2 regions of the Anaerotignum faecicola genome follow, and region 2 is predicted to be linked to the other one. Evidence: a T-box and tRNA genes for the amino acid it is inferred to sense, from the RefSeq annotation. Region 2 holds a T-box; the other holds one or more tRNA genes.
What was found. The T-box of region 2 lies ahead of thrS (threonine--tRNA ligase). A T-box ahead of a tRNA ligase gene usually reads a tRNA of that ligase, here a tRNA-Thr.
Positions count from the first base shown of each region.

Region 1 (8,669 bases), on a different contig from region 2:
TCCGATGAGGACATCCTTCCCCTTGCGGTTCACATGTCCTTCTGCCATCATGCTGACGAGCGTCCGCCCCAGATGGGTAATCCGCACGCGGTATTCCACCACATCGCCCAGAAATACGGGCTTGAGAAAGGTGGTTGTCAGATTGACGGTGGTAATCTGGTGCTGCTTTGCGTAATAATGGCAGGTTAAGCCGAAGGCAACGTCAAAGCAGGTGATGATGATGCCGCCGTGCAGGGTGCCGCCGGGGTTCTGCTCCCAGGGAAGTGCCTCAAATGCAATGCAGTTTTCTCTTTTTTCAAAATCGCAGGAAACAAACTGCGGCTGCAGCCGCACCAGTACGCCCTTGTTGGAAATGGGGTTTTCGGGATGTCCAAGCTGAGACATCCATTGCTCCATGTTTTCCTGCGAGGAAATTTCGTCTTTTAATGTAACCATTACCTGTCCTCCCTTATTCGTTCACAGCCATAAATGTTGCTGTTGCAATCCCTGCCAGAATATCATCCCGCTCTAAGCGAACCTCGGCCTTTACGGTCACGAGGGTGCGCCCAAGGGAATCCAGCTGGCATTGGATATGGAAGATATCTCCTGCAAGGACAGGCTTGAGGAAGGTGACATTCATTGTAACGGTAACAACGGTTGGGGCGCTCAGATGTGTATAATAATGCGCCAGAAGGCCCATGGAGGTATCCAGTGCGGTAGAAATGATGCCGCCATGCATGATATTTTCAGGGTTCAGCTCCCATTCCTGTGCGTGATACGCCATGTCTATCGTGCCTTTTACAAAGTCACAGGTGACAAAAACGGGGTCCATCTGCGGAATTACCCCATGGTGCTTGAGTTCAGAACCGGGCAGCAGGGCATTTTGAAAAAAGGTTTCCATGTCCTCCTGCGAAAGCCCGGGTATTTTGGTCCAGTGTTGCATGTATCAGTTCTCCTTACTTAAAAAATATGTGATTGGTTTAAAAATTCATTGAGATTTTCCAGAAATGCCTTGCTGTTTTCCATGTGGGGCAAAGCACCTGTGTTTTCAAACAGTGCGAAGGAACCGAAGTCCTTCATTTTTTCTGCCGTATCGAAGGCAGAGGTCGGGTTCAGCCTGTTTTCCTCGCCCCAGATCATCAGAAACGGGACAGAAAGCTTTTCAAAGGAAGGCTTGGTATCTGCTGCCCAGAAGCGTGTTTTCAGGCAGGCAAAGGTTGCCTGTGCATGCGTGCCGAAGCGTGCCGCCCGCGCATATTGCTGCACCAGCTCCGCGGAAACGGTTTCCTTTGCGAAAATCGCCTGCTCCAGTGCGGCTCTGATTTTCCATCTGCTTGTGCCGATGAGAAAATGCTCCGTGCCTGCAATGGGGGAGAGCAGGAGCGAAAGCTGTTTCGTGTCCTCGTTGGTCGCAAAGCCGTTCCCGATGCCCTCCGGGGAAATGAGCACCATGCGGCGGACATCCTTCGGGTACAGCAGAGAAAGCAACAAACCAAAATCCGCACCGCCATTCGCACCGCAGAAGCAGACGGGATGACCGATGACATCCTCGATAAATACATGCAGCAAATTTGCATATTGATATGCTGTCCATGGCTTTTCGGGACAGAAAGAATTGCCGAAGCCGGGCAAATCCGGAACGTATACATGGTAATCCTCCGCCAGGGCATCAATCACTGCATCCCATTCTCTGCCGGATGCACCAAGCATCATGCTGTGTACCAGAACCAGAGGCTTGCCGTGCCCTACAGAACGATATGCAATTTCGCCTTCCTTTGCATGGTATGTTTCCATAACATGGGTTTCATCTTTCTTTTTGCGTGCCATCCGCAGGCAGACCTGCTGATAGCCGGCAAGACCTGCAAGCAAAGCGCCGATTGCGCCGAAAAAGCCGAGAAAATATTTTGCAAGTGCATTTTTCATATCAAAAACCTCCTTATTTGGAAGAAATTATCCTACTCTATATTATGCGCCCAAATTCTGCATTTGAAAAGAGGAAAATTCATAAGATAGTCTGAAGAATTTTTTAAGGGGTGGCGGAGATGGAAGGATTTTCGATTTTGGCAGGACAGCTGTTTCTCATCCTCTGCGTGCAGTCGGTTCTGGAGGCAATGGCATCCAAATGGCAGAGCGGCTTTATGCAGAAGCCCATTGAATTGGGATGCTATATCGCCAGCCTTGCGGTGGTTTTGCGGTTCATGGAAACCTATCTTCTGGATATTCTGCGCGCCCTGACGCATTTTTTCTGAAAGTATAAAATTTTTATAAAAAATACTTGACGAAAGGTGGAAAGAATGATAATATACTTCTTGTACTCAGCACGAGTTACGCCGATGTGGCTCAATTGGCAGAGCAGCTGACTTGTAATCAGCAGGTTATCGGTTCGAGTCCGATCATCGGCTTTTTTCTTGCTTATCAGCAGGAGAAAAACAAAAATAACTACACTATAATAAGGTAAGTTTTTCTTCCTATCGGAAGAAAACCGTTTCGTTATTTTTTATTCGATTCCTTGCACAATGCCAAAGCATTATGAGACGGAATCTCATAAACAAAAAATAACTACACTACTATGGGTGGATTCCCGAGCGGCCAAAGGGGGCAGACTGTAAATCTGTTGCGATAGCTTCGAAGGTTCGAATCCTTCTCCGCCCATTTTATACTGCCGCGGAGTAGAGCAGTCCGGTAGCTCGTCGGGCTCATAACCCGGAGGTCGCAGGTTCAAATCCTGTCTCCGCAATCGAAAAGAGAGATACAAGAAAAAATCTTGTATCTTTTTTTTATGCCCTGCGACCGACGGGTTCCCGGGGCTGCAGCACCGACCGCTGCCGGTGGCAGAAGAAGGAAGGTGATGCAGGCGAGAAATCGGGAGTTCCGCAGACTGAACGCAGAGAGGGAGAGCGGACGACCAGATTTCGAGGTGGGCAAGGCAGGTTCAAATCCTGTCTCCGCAATCGAAAAGAGAGATACAAGAAAAAATCTTGTATCTTTTTTTATGCCCTGCGACCGACGGGTTCCCGGGGCTGCAGCACCGACCGCTGCCGGTGGCAGAAGAAGGAAGGTGATGCAGGCGAGAAATCGGGAGTTCCGCAGACAGAACGCAGAGAGGGAGAGCGGACGACCAGATTTCGAGGTGGGCAAGGCAGGTTCAAATCCTGTCTCCGCAATCGAAAAGAGAGATACAAGAAAAAATCTTGTATCTTTTTTTTATGCCCTGCGACTGAAAAAGCGGTGTTTCACACCGATTGGGCGCAGGTGCGCCAAAATAAAGCCCGATGAAATATGGGATTCGCCCGTTTAGAACTATCTCGGCAAAACAAGACATTTCTTCCTTACTTTTTAGCATAAAAAGTAACAAAAACCCGGGACCCGTTTCGTAATGGGTCCCGGACCCCCGCAGACGAGGAAAGGGCAACAAGGTTTCCCTTTCCAATCCCTTCCCTACGAGCCGGAAACGGCATGGATAAAGAGCCTTTCCGGCAAGAAAATCCGGATATTTCTGAGAATTATCTAAATAGATGAAATACTTATATTCTTAAATCATGACATATTGCGCGACTGCCCCCGTTTTCCCAACAAAAAAAGCTGCCAATGGCAGCTTTTTCATTGTTTAAATCGTTTTGAAATATTCCTTATTTGCAGCAATCGCGGCAGTTGTTACTTCCTTCGCAGGGCCGCCGATCACCTTTCTTGCCTGCGCACATTCGTTTACATTGATAGCGGCGTAAACGCTTTCATCAAACACAGGGGAGATTGCCTTATATTCCGCAAGGGAAAGGTCATCCAGATTGGTGTTATGCTCGATGCAGTACAGTACCAGCTTCCCGATGATGGCATGTGCATCACGGAAGGGAACGCCCTGCTTGACCAGCCAGTCTGCCGCGTCGGTTGCGTTGGTGAAGCCGCCCTTTGCCGCATTCAGCATTGCGTCCTTCTTTACAGTCATGGTCGCAATCATGCTTGTGAATACGGGCACGCACATTTTCACCGTATCAATCGCGTCAAACAGACCCTCCTTATCCTCCTGCATATCCTTGTTGTACGCCAGAGGAAGACCCTTCATCGTAGTCAGAAGCGCCATCAGATGCCCATATACACGCCCTGTTTTCCCACGGATCAGCTCCGCCATATCGGGGTTCTTTTTCTGGGGCATAATGCTGGAGCCTGTGGAATATGCGTCGGAAAGCTCGATGAAATGGAATTCATGGCTGCTCCAGAGGATGATTTCCTCGCAGAAGCGGCTCAGGTGCATCATCAGGATAGAAAGCGTGGATGCCAGCTCAATACAGAAATCTCTGTCGGAAACGCCGTCCATGCTATTCATGGTGATTGCGGCAAAGCCAAGCTCCGCAGCAACGGCATATCTATCCAGAGGGTAGGTGGTGGTGGCAAGTGCGCCGCTGCCCAGAGGCATTACGTCTGTGCGTTTGTAGGTATCGCAAAGGCGGTCGTAGTCGCGCTTGAACATTTCCACATACGCAAGCAGGTGATGCGCCAGTGTAACAGGCTGTGCGCGCTGCAGGTGCGTATAGCCGGGTAAAATCGTTTCGGTATGGTTTGCCGCGAAATCGTTCAGTGTTACCATCAGATTTTTCACCAGTTCTTTAATCGCGATGATTTCCTTTTTGGTATACATACGGATATCCAGTGCCACCTGATCGTTACGGCTGCGGCCGGTATGCAGGCGTTTGCCGACATCACCGATACGGCTGATGAGGATGGTTTCCACGTTCATGTGGATATCCTCTGCTTTTTCGTCAAATGTAACCTTGCCGGCTTCGATATCGACGAGGATTTCCTTTAAGGTTTTGATGATTAAGGCAGCGTCATCGGCGGGGATGATGCCCTGCTTGCCGAGCATGGCGGCGTGTGCCATACTGCCTGTGATATCCTCTTGATACATTCTGCTATCGAAGGAGATAGAGGAATGGAAGTGGTCTGTAAAGCTGTCTGTGGACTGGGTGAAGCGTCCGCCCCAAAGTTTCGCCATGATGTTTCTCCTTTCTTTCTGCAAAGGGCGTTGCCCTCTGCACTCCTACCAAGGGGATCATCCCCTTGGAACCCGAGTTGCAAACAGAAATACTTCTGTTTGCGGTTCGATTTTTCTGATTTTTTCTGTAATATTAGAAATACTCCCATCAAGTCTGACAGGAGTATTTTTTTGTCTTTCGTATTTTTAATAATTTATCTTATCTTCTTACCCTCCCTCCGCAAAACCATATACATGGTTTTGCAAAATGGGGTTCCAAGGGAGTCACTCCCTTGGCAGGTGCAGGACAGCGTCCTGCAAAAAGGTTTTTATTTGTTTTTGTTGTTCTCCATCATCATCGCACGAACCTTCATGGACAGACCGAACAGGTTGATGAACCCGTCTGCGTCCTTGTGGTTGTAAAGCTCGCCTGTTGTAAAGGAAGCGATGGATTCGTTATACAGGCTGTAAGGAGATGTAGAGCCTGCAGGGATGATATTGCCCTTATACAGCTTCAGCTTAACTGTACCTGTTACCGTTTCATTTACCTTATCGAAATAAGCGCTCAGTGCTTCACGCAGAGGTGTGTACCATTCGCCGCTGTAAACCAGCTCTGTGAATTTGTTGCTTGCCACTTCGTTGAACGCCTGTGTTTTTTTGTCGGAGCAAAGATATTCCAGCTCGCGGTGTGCATAGTACATGATAGTACCGCCGGGTGTTTCATATACACCACGGGATTTCATACCAACCACACGGTTTTCGCAGATATCTGTGATACCAACACCGTTTCTGCCGCCGATTTCGTTCAGCTTTGTCAAGAGAGCAACGGGATTCAGCTTTTCACCATTGACTGCAACGGGAATACCCTTTTCAAAATCCAGTGTAACATATTCGGGCTGATCGGGTGCCTTTTCAGGTGTCACACTCATCTGCAAAATGTGTTCGTAGTTGGGTTCGTTTGCAGGGTCTTCCAGCTCCAGACCTTCATGGCTCAGGTGCCACAGGTTTCTGTCACGGCTGTAGGAGTTGTCATGGCCTGCTTCAAAGGGGATACCATGGTCAGCCAGATACTGCATTTCATCCTCACGGGACTGCATCTTCCATGTATCCAGTCTCCAGGGAGCGATAATCTTCATTTCGGGTGCCAGTGCCTTGATGGTCAGCTCAAAACGAACCTGATCGTTGCCCTTGCCTGTTGCGCCGTGGCAGATTGCAGTTGCGCCTTCCTTTTTTGCAATTTCAACCAGTCTCTTTGCAATGATGGGGCGTGCCATGGATGTACCAATCAGATATTTGCCTTCATAAACAGCGTTTGCCTTTACGCAGGGGTAAACTGCATCTGTGATGAATTCTTCTGTCAGATCTTCGATATACAGCTTGCTTGCGCCGGTTTTCAGTGCCTTTTCCTCCAGACCGTCTGTTTCCTTGCCCTGCCCAACGTCACCGCATACGCAGATTACTTCACAGTCATAATTTTCTTTCAGCCAAGGGATGATTGCGGATGTATCCAGACCGCCGGAATATGCCAGAACGATTTTTTCTTTTGCCATGATTTTTCTTCCTCCTTAAAAAACAAACCTGAAACAAATCATATTGTAATGGGTTTTGTGCAAAATGAATTTTATAAATGGATTATACATAGAAAATGCAATAAACGCAATAGAAAATAATAAAAATACATAAATTTGTGTATATTTTTGAAAATACGGGAAACGGCACGCATCTTTTTGGGCATTTTTCTTTGCGCTAAATAATAGGTGATGTATATTTATGCACATTTAGGTGAATAAGCGTTTAGAACTACAGTATCTTGTATACATACGGTGCGGAATCCTTTTTTTTCTTCCTAAAAAGAGGGTTTTGTGATATGATGAAACTGGTATCATTATAGAAAACATACCGTTTTTACGAAAGAAAACAGAGAGCCAAATCGCATGTGAGGAGGATGGAAGAATGAAAATTTTAACATATAAGCATGGCGGCGAAACAGCGGTCGGCGTTTTAAAGAATGACGGCTCCGAAGTGGTGCCTGTCAATTATCTTGGCTGCAGTGCCATTGATATGAATACCTTTCTGGATGTGCAGAATGAGAAAAAGCTGGAAAAGCTGGATAGAAACAAGGAGCTGATGCAGGGGATTCCTCTGGATGAGGTGCAGATTCTTTCGCCCATTCCCCATCCCAAGCAGGATGTTGTCTGTCTGGGTATCAATTATTATGCACACGCGGAGGAAGCGGCGCGGTTCCATGATGAGGCCTTTGGCGGCGAACGTCCTGTGCCGATTTATTTTTCCAAGAGAATCAATCGTGCCTTGGCGGATGGCGAGGAAATCGACGGGCATCTGGATATTGTGGATAGCTTGGATTATGAAGCAGAGCTGGCGGTTATCATCGGCAAGGATGCAAGGAATGTAAAGCCGGAGGAGGTTTTTGAGTATGTCTTTGGCTATACGATTCTCAATGATATGAGTGCGAGAAATTTACAGACCTCGCATAAGCAGTGGTATTTCGGCAAGAGTCTGGATGATTTTACGCCGATCGGTCCTTGGATTGTGACGAAGGATGAATTCAAGAATCCACCTGCGCTGCCGATTCGCTCCTATGTGAATGGCGAATTACGGCAGGACAGCAATACGGATCTGATGATTAACGGCATTGAAAAGGTTATTTGCGAGTTAACGCAGGGCATGACCCTACAGGCAGGCACGATTATTGCCATGGGGACACCGGCAGGGGTTGGCATGGGCTTTGAGCCGCCGAGGTTCCTGAACAGTGGCGATGTTGTAACGTGCGAAATTGAGGGCATCGGCACCATGACGAACAAAATTAAGTAAAGACCCTAAGACCTTGGGGGCTTTGCCCCCAACACCCCCAGCAGGAGCTCAGCCCCTGCACCCGATACCGCAAAACCATGTACATGGTTTTGCAAATGGGGGTCAAGGGGAATCATTCCCCTTGTGGGAGTTTGAGGGTGAAACCCTCAAGGTTTTGTCCCCAAGGTCTTAAAAAGGAGATATAATATGGATAAAATAAAGGTAATGAGCGTGTTCGGGACACGCCCCGAGGCGATTAAAATGGCACCTCTGGTAAAGCAGCTGGAAAAAACCCCCGAAATCGAGAGCATCGTCTGCGTCACCGCGCAGCACCGTGAAATGCTCGATCAGGTACTCGAAATCTTCGACCTGCATCCGCAGTATGACCTAAATATCATGCAGTCCCGTCAGACATTGGCAGGCATCACCACCCGCGCATTAACCGGTCTGGAGGAGGTTATGGGTCAGGAAAAACCCGATATCGTCCTCGTCCATGGGGATACCTCTACCACCTTCGCAGGCGCACTGGCGGCATATTATAATCAAGTGAAGGTCGGTCATGTTGAGGCAGGCCTGCGCACCTATGATAAATATCAGCCCTTCCCCGAGGAAATGAACCGCCGCCTTACCGGCGCATTGACCGATTTGCATTTTGCACCCACCCCTCTGGCAAAGGAGCATCTGCTGAAGGAAAACATCAGTCCGGACGGCATTTTCATCACAGGCAATACCGTTATCGACGCATTGGCACATACCATCGAGGAGGACTATACCTTTACTGTCCCCGAACTCAATCAGATTGATTTTAAAAACAAACGCGTCATCGCCATGACCGCCCATAGAAGGGAAAATCTCGGCGAGCCCCTGAAAAATATCTGCCGCGCCGTGAAGCGTCTGGTGGAAGAATATCCCG
Region 1 covers NZ_BHVZ01000001.1:1,078,010-1,086,678, forward strand. Annotated here, with positions in the region: gene EJE48_RS05260 (PaaI family thioesterase) at 1-435, opposite strand, end outside; gene EJE48_RS05265 (PaaI family thioesterase) at 449-922, opposite strand; gene EJE48_RS05270 (alpha/beta fold hydrolase) at 940-1,902, opposite strand; gene EJE48_RS05275 (hypothetical protein) at 2,022-2,228, shown strand; tRNA gene EJE48_RS05280 (tRNA-Thr) at 2,309-2,381, shown strand; tRNA gene EJE48_RS05285 (tRNA-Tyr) at 2,551-2,631, shown strand; tRNA gene EJE48_RS05290 (tRNA-Met) at 2,643-2,716, shown strand; gene EJE48_RS05295 (hypothetical protein) at 2,828-3,277, shown strand; gene argH (argininosuccinate lyase) at 3,587-4,966, opposite strand; gene EJE48_RS05305 (argininosuccinate synthase) at 5,275-6,495, opposite strand; gene EJE48_RS05310 (fumarylacetoacetate hydrolase family protein) at 6,899-7,777, shown strand; gene wecB (non-hydrolyzing UDP-N-acetylglucosamine 2-epimerase) at 7,964-8,669, shown strand, end outside.
Region 1: it has a tRNA-Thr gene. The T-box ahead of thrS (threonine--tRNA ligase) is inferred to sense a tRNA for this amino acid. The anticodon was not compared.

Region 2 (8,669 bases):
TTTATTGCAATGAAAGAAGAAAGAGGACGGATAAAATCCTATTACCTTCTGGACAGCAAGGGGGAACGGCTGTTATCCTATGAGAAGGACGGAATCGAGTATCTGGGCAATGCAGGAGAAGGCTATTTAAGGGTAGAATATGAAAACGGAGAGACTGCTCTGATTGACAGAAACGGAAAGGAGCAATTCAGAACTGCGGAATATTCGATTTATCAGGTTTCGGAAGGACATGTCAGGGTATCGAATCGGGATAAAATGGGCTTCCTGGATTTGCAGGGGAATGAAATCACACCGTTTCTTTATGACACGGTATGGATTTTCTCTGAAGGAATGGCTGAGGTGGCAATTTATGAGGAAACAGGAGGAAAGCCTGTGCCGCGGTATGGCTTTATTGACAGGGACGGAAACGAGGTTGTTTCTCCCAAATATATAGAGAGCAGAGATTTCCATGACGGCGTGGCGGCAGTGCAGACGGCGGATGGCTGGGGCTACATCGACAAGACGGGCAAGGAAATGCTTACGCCGCAGTACGCATGGGCAGGAGATTTTACGGACGGCAAAGCCTTTGTGACGGAGAAGAACGGGAAAACGTGGCTGATTGACAAGAGCGGCAAAAAGGTGCAGTTTATCACAGAGGGACTGCCTGTGATACAGGCATGGGAGAACAGTAGTGTGGTAATTCAGGTGCCACTTGCAGACTGGGGCTACGGGGACGATATGACCGGTTGCCCATATTATAACCAAAAGGGCGAGAAGCTGAACCTGACAGAGATTGCGCTGCTGGATGCGGTTGACGGCATTGCGGTGGCGTATGATTGGGTGACGCACAAGCGGTTTTATATTGACGAAAGCGGCAAGCAGTGCATTGCAGATACGTTTGACGGAGTGGACGCATTTCTGGACGGCTATGCAGTGGTTCGGAAGGCGATTACGGGGACAGACGGAAAGGAAGATGTGGAATTGGGGATTATAAAAAGATAAGTCGACACCCTAAGTCGAAAACAGGTTTTCGACTTGTTGAAACAGAGGAATAAACAGACGAGTTCCATCAGCTTAAAAGCCTTGAAACCTTGTCAGCACTTTGCTTCGCAAAGCCGCCTACGGCGGCGGGGTATATCTTCCCCGTGCATTACTGTTTTCCTCGTCGGAAGTGAATTCCGACTGCGGATTCCATTTGGGAAACTACTTACCGCCCAAGAAGGGGAGGCAGGCGAAGCCTGCTTTGCGTAGCAAAGTAATGAACAGTTTGTTTCCCAAGCCCTTCCGCTACCTCAAAAATTATTTTGTCTACAGTCTGAGCCTTTCTGCGGAAAGGCTTTTTTATATGAAATATGAACAAGGGATGAACAAAAGTGCAGTAACTGAATGTTTTATGTTAAGAAGTCTTAACACGGATTGACACGGAAAAGTCCGAGATGATAAAATTGAAAGTAATACACTAGGAAAATCAGGTATTTCCTGAAAGACGCGGAAAGGAGGAATTTTTCTGTTAGAAAATATTCGTTTGAAAGAAAAAATTATGGAGTCGCTGGCTTCCGTACTGCCATTAACGGCAATTGTTTTTATTCTGAGCATTACGCTTTTGCCGTTATCCTCAGGGGCATTGGTGCTGTTTTTATTCGGAGCGGTGATGCTGATTATCGGCATGGGCTTTTTTACGATGGGGGCGGATATGTCCATGATGCCGATGGGCGAGGGCATTGGTATGGAGATGAGCCGTACAAAAAATATAGGTGGCCCATTATTGGTTTGTTTGATTCTGGGGATGCTGATTACGATTGCAGAACCGGATTTGCAGGTTCTGGCGGAGCAGGTGCCTGCGATTCCGAATAAAATTCTGATTCTCTCTGTTGCGGCAGGGGTTGGGCTATTCCTGATGATCGCGCAGATTCGTATCTTTTTTCATATTCCTCTGGCGAAGATGCTTTGGGTATTTTATCCTTTGGTATTTCTTCTGGCATTTCTGGCACCGGATTCCTTTATTCCCGTTTCCTTTGATAGCGGCGGCGTGACAACGGGGCCTGTGACGGTACCGTTTATTATGGCACTGGGGATTGGTCTGGCAACACTGCGAAGCGACAAAAAATCGAGAGAGGACAGCTTTGGTCTGATTTCGCTCTGTTCCATCGGCCCGATTCTGGCGGTGCTGCTGTTGGGGATTTTTTATGAACCTGATCAGGCGTTATACAGCCCGACAGAGGTGCCTGCGGTGGAAACAACGAGGGATGTGGCGCTGCTGTTTACGCATGCGATTCCCGAATATTTCAAGGAGGTTGCAGTGGCACTGATTCCCATTGCGGCAGCATTTGCGATGTTTCAGATACTGTTTCGGCGGTATAAAAGGCATCAGCTGATGCGTGTTGGCTTTGGGTTTTTGTTTACATATATCGGTCTGGCAATGTTTCTTTGCGGCGTAAATGTCGGCTTTATGCCGGTTGGGCAGATTATCGGCGCAGGGATTGCGGACTGTGGGTATGCGTGGCTGTTGATTCCCATTGGGATGGTGATTGGGTATTTCATTGTTGCGGCAGAGCCTGCGGTTCATGTGCTGACCAAGCAGGTAGAGGAAATTTCCAACGGCTTTGTGACGGCGAAAATGATGCAGACGGCACTTTCTGTCGGGGTATGTATTTCTGTCGGGATTGCGATGCTGCGGATTTTGACGGGGATTTCGGTTCTCTGGTTCTTAATTCCGGGGTATGTGTTCGCACTGGTGCTGACACGCTACGTTTCTCCGATTTTTACGGGGATTGCATACGACAGTGGTGGCGTTGCCTCCGGCCCGATGACGGCTACGTTTTTATTGCCCTTTGCAATGGGGGCGTGCGAGGCTCTGGGCGGCAATGTGATGACGGATGCGTTTGGCATTGTTGCGATGGTAGCCATGACACCACTGATTACGATTCAGATGATGGGCTTTATCACGCAGATGAAGGAGAAGGCAAAACGGCGGTATATCGAGGTGCAGATGCACCAGCTGGAGGACGACATTCTGTATTTTGACTGAAATGGGGTGGAAAAATGAAGGATTTGAAAATAGAGCCGATGAAGCTGATTGTTTCCATTGTGGAGCGTGGACAGGGCAGAAATATGATTGAATTATTCAACGGGCAAAGGCTGACACACCATTTGCAGTGCGCAGGAAAGGGAACAGCGACCTCTGAAATCAGAGATTTACTCGGCTTAGACGGCGTGGAAAAGGATGTTATATTTACAGTTGGCAGGGGAACGATGGTGAACCGCGTGATGCGAGACTTGAATAACGAGCTGCGCGGCGCGGCGCGTTCCCGTGGGATTGTATTTGATATGAAGCTGACGGCTATGGCGCATGTAACGGCGCTGGCAATACAGATGAATGTGCAGAACGAAGTGGGGAGGGTGGATACGATGACGGAGGAAGGCATGGAAAACAGCATGATTCTGGTGACGGTGAATCAGGGCTTTACGGAGGAAGTGATGGAAACTGCGAGAAAGGCAGGCGCGCGCGGCGGCACGATTATTCATGCACGCTGGGCAGGCAGTGAAAGCGTTGAGGAATTTTACGGAATTACGGTACAGCAGGAGAAGGAGGTTATCGCGATTGTTTCATCTGCTGCGAAGCGCAAGGACATCATGGAGGCAATCAACAGAAACCATGGCATGAAAACAGAGGCGCGCGGTACGGTCTGTTCGCTTGCGATTGAGGATATCGTGCGTCTGGGATAAGGGTCCGGCTAAAAAATTGACAAAAGGCGAAAAACGAATTATCATAAAAAAGACGGATGCAGGGTTTTCTGCATACAAAGAGGGATGCAGGGAAGGATGGAAACAGAGAAGGCAGAGGGGAGGTTAAGCAGATGTACTACAGCATCAAAAGCGGCGGATGGCAGAGGATTGCAGAGCCGACAGGGCAGGAGGAAGGTCTGCTTGGCATTTTCCCTTATGAAAAAATGCTTGCCTGTGGCAAAAAATGGGGGATTTCTGCGGAAATTCTGGAGGAGGCAAGACGGTTCAGCTATGCCAGATATGACTCCTTTGAGAATTTTGACTGCGTGAGCCTGGAAATGCTTGATTTTGAGAATATCCTGCTGAGCATCGGCAGTGTCATTCTGTATCTGGAAAAGGGGAAGGCCTTTTTCTTTACCTCTAAAATGGATATTGTGACGGCACTGCTGGAGGAATGTCTGGAGGGACTGGGCGAAAGGGTGACGCTGAACCGCGTGATTTATTCGTTTTTTGAATTACAGACGAAGAAGGATGATATTATTTTTGACAGCATTGAAAAAGAGATTATGGACTTGGAGCAGGCACTCATTGCAACGGAGAAGCGGGATTGTGTTTCGGAGATCATCAGCCTGCGCAAACGGCTGATGGTGCTGAAAAAATATTACGAGCAGTTTCTGAATGTACTGGATATTCTGGTGGAGAACGAGAACGGGATTTTTGACGGGAAAACCCTGCGCTCCTTTAAAATGCTTTACAGAAGAACGGAGCGGCGGTTTCAGAACGTACTGAACCTGCGGGAATATGTGACGCAGGTAAGAGAAAGCTATGAGGCGGAGGTTGACATCAGCCTGAACACAACAATGAAGATTTTTACGGTTGTGACAACGATTTTTTTGCCGCTGACGTTAATCGTAGGATGGTACGGGATGAATTTTGAAATGCCGGAATATGCGTGGCGATACGGATATTTTTTCGTATGCCTGCTTTCTGTTGCCTGCATTGCGGGCATTATCATCTTTTTCAAGCGCAAGAAATGGTTCTGATGTACACCGAAAACGGACATTTGTAAATAAATTTGCGAAAAACTGTTGACAGAATGATTCTGCATGCTATAATGATTCTTGTGGAAGACACAAGATATGGTAAATGCGTTGATGAGGACAGTAGTCCTTTCCGAATGCCACAGAGAGGGATGTATTTTGCTGGGAGCATCCTGCTTTGGAAAGAGAACGAAAACCACCTCTGAGCGGCTTTAATACAGCCCGGTGACTCCGTTATCGTCGGAAATGAGTGGTTTAATCAGAACAATTAGGGTGGAACCGCGGGAGTAGATGCTCTCGTCCCTTTTCGTAGAGGAAAGTGGATGATGGGCTTTTTCTTTTGCCCAAAATTCTCTTTCAAGGAAAAATGTTCTAAAAAGGAGAGATAGCAATGAAGATTACACTGAAAGACGGCGTAGTAAAAGAGTTTGACAATGCGGTTTCCGTTCTGGAGATTGCAAAATCCATCAGCGAGGGTCTGGCAAGAAATGCCTGCGCAGGTATCGTTGACGGCGAAGTAAAGGATTTACGTTTTGTTGTGGATAAGGATGCAGAGGTTTCTATTTGCACATTTGAGGATGAAGCAGGGAAAATGGCATTCCGCCACACAGCATCTCATATTCTGGCACAGGCAGTAAAGCGTCTGTATCCCGAAGCAAAGATTGCAATCGGCCCTGCCATTGCAGACGGCTTCTATTATGACTTCGACAGAGAAAAGGCCTTCACACAGGAAGAGCTGGAAGCACTGGAAGTTGAAATGAAGAAGATTGCGAAGGAAGATATTCCTATCGAAAGATTTGAGCTGCCCAGAGCAGAAGCAATCAAATATATGGAAGAAAGAGAAGAACCCTACAAGGTAGAGCTGATTCAGGATTTGCCTGAGGATGCAGTTATTTCCTTCTATAAACAGGGGGACTTCACAGACCTGTGCGCAGGCCCTCACCTGATGAGCACAAAGACAGTAAAGGCAATCAAGCTGACCTCTGTTGCAGGCGCTTACTGGAGAGGCTCCGAAAAGAACAAAATGCTTTCCAGAATTTACGGTACTGCTTACCCCAAGGCATCCGAACTGGACGCATATCTGACAATGATGGAGGAAGCAAAGAAGCGTGACCACAGAAAGCTGGGCAAGGAACTGAAGCTGTTTGCACTGTTGGATGAAGGCCCCGGCTTCCCCTTCTTCCTGCCTAAGGGCATGGTGCTGAAGAACACACTGCTGGATTACTGGAGAGAAATCCACAAAAAAGCAGGCTATGTGGAAATTTCCACACCCATCATTCTGAACAGAGAGCTTTGGTACAGATCCGGTCACTGGGAACACTACAAAGATAACATGTATACAACAGTCATCGACGGCGAGGATTATGCGGTAAAACCCATGAACTGCCCCGGCGGGATGCTGGTTTATAAGCAGGATATGCACTCCTACAGAGATTTGCCTATGCGTGTGGCTGAAATCGGTCTGGTACACAGACACGAAAAGAGCGGCGCACTGCATGGCTTGATGCGTGTTCGCTGCTTCAACCAGGATGACGCACATATCTTCATGACAGAAGAACAGATTAAGGATGAAATTTCCGGCGTAATCAGCCTGATTGACGGTGTATATAAGCTGTTCGGCTTTAAATATCACATTGAATTGTCCACAAGACCCGAAGACAGCATGGGCTCTGACGAGGCTTGGGAAATTGCAACAGCAGGTCTGCAGAACGCACTGGATGAAAACGGCATTGAATATACCATCAATGAAGGCGATGGTGCATTCTACGGCCCTAAGATTGACTTCCATCTGGAGGACTCCATCGGCAGAACATGGCAGTGCGGTACAATTCAGCTGGATATGCAGATGCCCGAACGCTTTGAGCTGGAATACACAGCAGCAGACGGCACAAAGAAACGCCCTGTTATGATTCACCGCGTATGCTTCGGCTCTATTGAGCGTTTCATCGGTATTCTGATTGAGCATTTCGCAGGTCAGTTCCCCGTATGGCTGTCTCCTGTTCAGGTTAAGGTGCTGCCGATTTCCGAAAAATTTGCAGACTACGCAAAGAGTGTAGAGGATGCACTGGATGCAGCAGGTATTCGTGTGGAAACAGACAACCGCGCAGAAAAGATTGGCTACAAAATCAGAGAGGCAAGAAACGAAAGAGTACCTTACATCATCGTTGTGGGGGAAAAGGATCAGGAAGCAAACATGGTTTCCCTGCGTTCCAGAAAGAACGGCGAGGAAGGTCAGGTTGCTCTGGCAGATTTCATTGCAAGAATCAAGGAAGAAATCGATACAAAGGTTCTGGATTGATTTTTATAAGAAAAGAAACAAGGGTGGGGAAAAATCCCCACCCTGTTTTTAAAAATCCCGTAAAATCGGCAAAAAATATTTGACAATAGGGGATATACATGATATACTGCTTTAGTAAAACAAAGAAGAAGTTCCGCTTCTCACCTTATGGCATGGGCAAATAGGGTTAATACAGTATCCAAACAGAGGGTTGCTCTGTTTTTCTGTGTGCGGCGGATTCTTCCGGCGCTTTTCTTTTTTGGAAAGGTCGCTTGTGGACACAGTTTATTTGGGAGGTGCTTGACAATTACTGAATTGATGATTAACGAACAAATTAGGGACAAGGAAATCAGACTGATTGACGAAAACGGCGAACAGCTTGGTATCGTTTCTTCCAGAGAAGCCCAGAAAATCGCTGACGAAAGAAAGCTCGATCTGGTAAAGATCGCACCAACAGCGAAACCCCCCGTATGCCGCATTATGGACTACGGTAAATACAAATTCGATCAGGCAAAGAAAGAAAAAGAAGCCAGAAAGAAGCAGAAAACTGTTGATGTAAAGGAACTGCGTTTGTCCCCCAGCATCGATACACATGATGTTCAGGTAAAAGTCAAAAAAGCAAACGAATTTTTGAAGGACGGCGACAAGGTGAAAATCAGCATCCGTTTCAGAGGACGTGAAATCGGTCATTCCAAGGTTGGCATGCAGATCATGGAGGATTTTGCAAAGGCAACAGAGGAATTCGGCACGGTGGATAAGCAGCCGAAGATGGAGGGCAAGAGCCTGGTTATGTTCCTTGCACCAAAGAACTGATCCGCAAAGGCGGAAGGAAACTATCACAAAACATTTTTAGGAGGAAAATACAATGCCTAAGTTGAAAACAAAAAAAGCTGCTGCTAAAAGATTCAAAATTACCGGCACAGGTAAGCTGAAAAGAAACAAATCCAACACACAGCACATTCTTGGTAAAAAGTCCAGAAAGAGAAAAAGAAATCTGAGACATGCTACAACCGTAGACAGAACAGTAGAAAACAAGGTTAAAAAGACACTGCTGCCTTACGCATAATCAAGCATTCTTGGGACAGTTATTTTTCGAGTATAATTTATTAGGAGGACTTTACAATGGCAAGAGTAAAAGGCGCGCTGAACGCTAGAAAAAAACATAAAAAAGTACTGAAGCTGGCTAGAGGCTACCGTGGTGCCAGATCCAAACAGTACAGAGTAGCAAAACAGTCTGTAATGAAGGCAATGGCATTTGCTTTCGCAGGCAGAAAACAGACAAAGAGAGAATACAGAAGCCTGTGGATCGTAAGAATCAACGCAGCTGCAAGAATGAACGAAATTTCCTACAGCAAGCTGATTCATGGTCTGAAGGTTGCCGGTGTAAACATCAACAGAAAGATGCTGGCAGAACTGGCTGTATCCGATCCCGCTGCATTCACAAAGCTGACAGAAACAGCAAAGGCAGCTCTGTAATCGAAAAACAGAATTTAAAAAAAGGCTTTCGTCTATGATAGATGGAAGCCCTTTTTTATACGCAGGAAATGGGAGGCGTTTTATGGATGAAATATTGATAAAGGCGGGCGGCTTTCTGTTTATGATTGCGCTGGGGTTTGTACTGAAGCGTATCGGGCTTTTTTCTCTGG
Region 2 covers NZ_BHVZ01000002.1:264,796-273,464, reverse strand. Annotated here, with positions in the region: gene EJE48_RS07105 (WG repeat-containing protein) at 1-981, shown strand, start outside; gene EJE48_RS07100 (DUF1538 domain-containing protein) at 1,505-3,007, shown strand; gene EJE48_RS07095 (hypothetical protein) at 3,022-3,705, shown strand; gene EJE48_RS07090 (magnesium transporter CorA family protein) at 3,837-4,748, shown strand; T-box leader at 4,848-5,053, shown strand; gene thrS (threonine--tRNA ligase) at 5,137-7,044, shown strand; gene infC (translation initiation factor IF-3) at 7,342-7,836, shown strand; gene rpmI (50S ribosomal protein L35) at 7,889-8,089, shown strand; gene rplT (50S ribosomal protein L20) at 8,146-8,499, shown strand; gene EJE48_RS07065 (AEC family transporter) at 8,582-8,669, shown strand, end outside.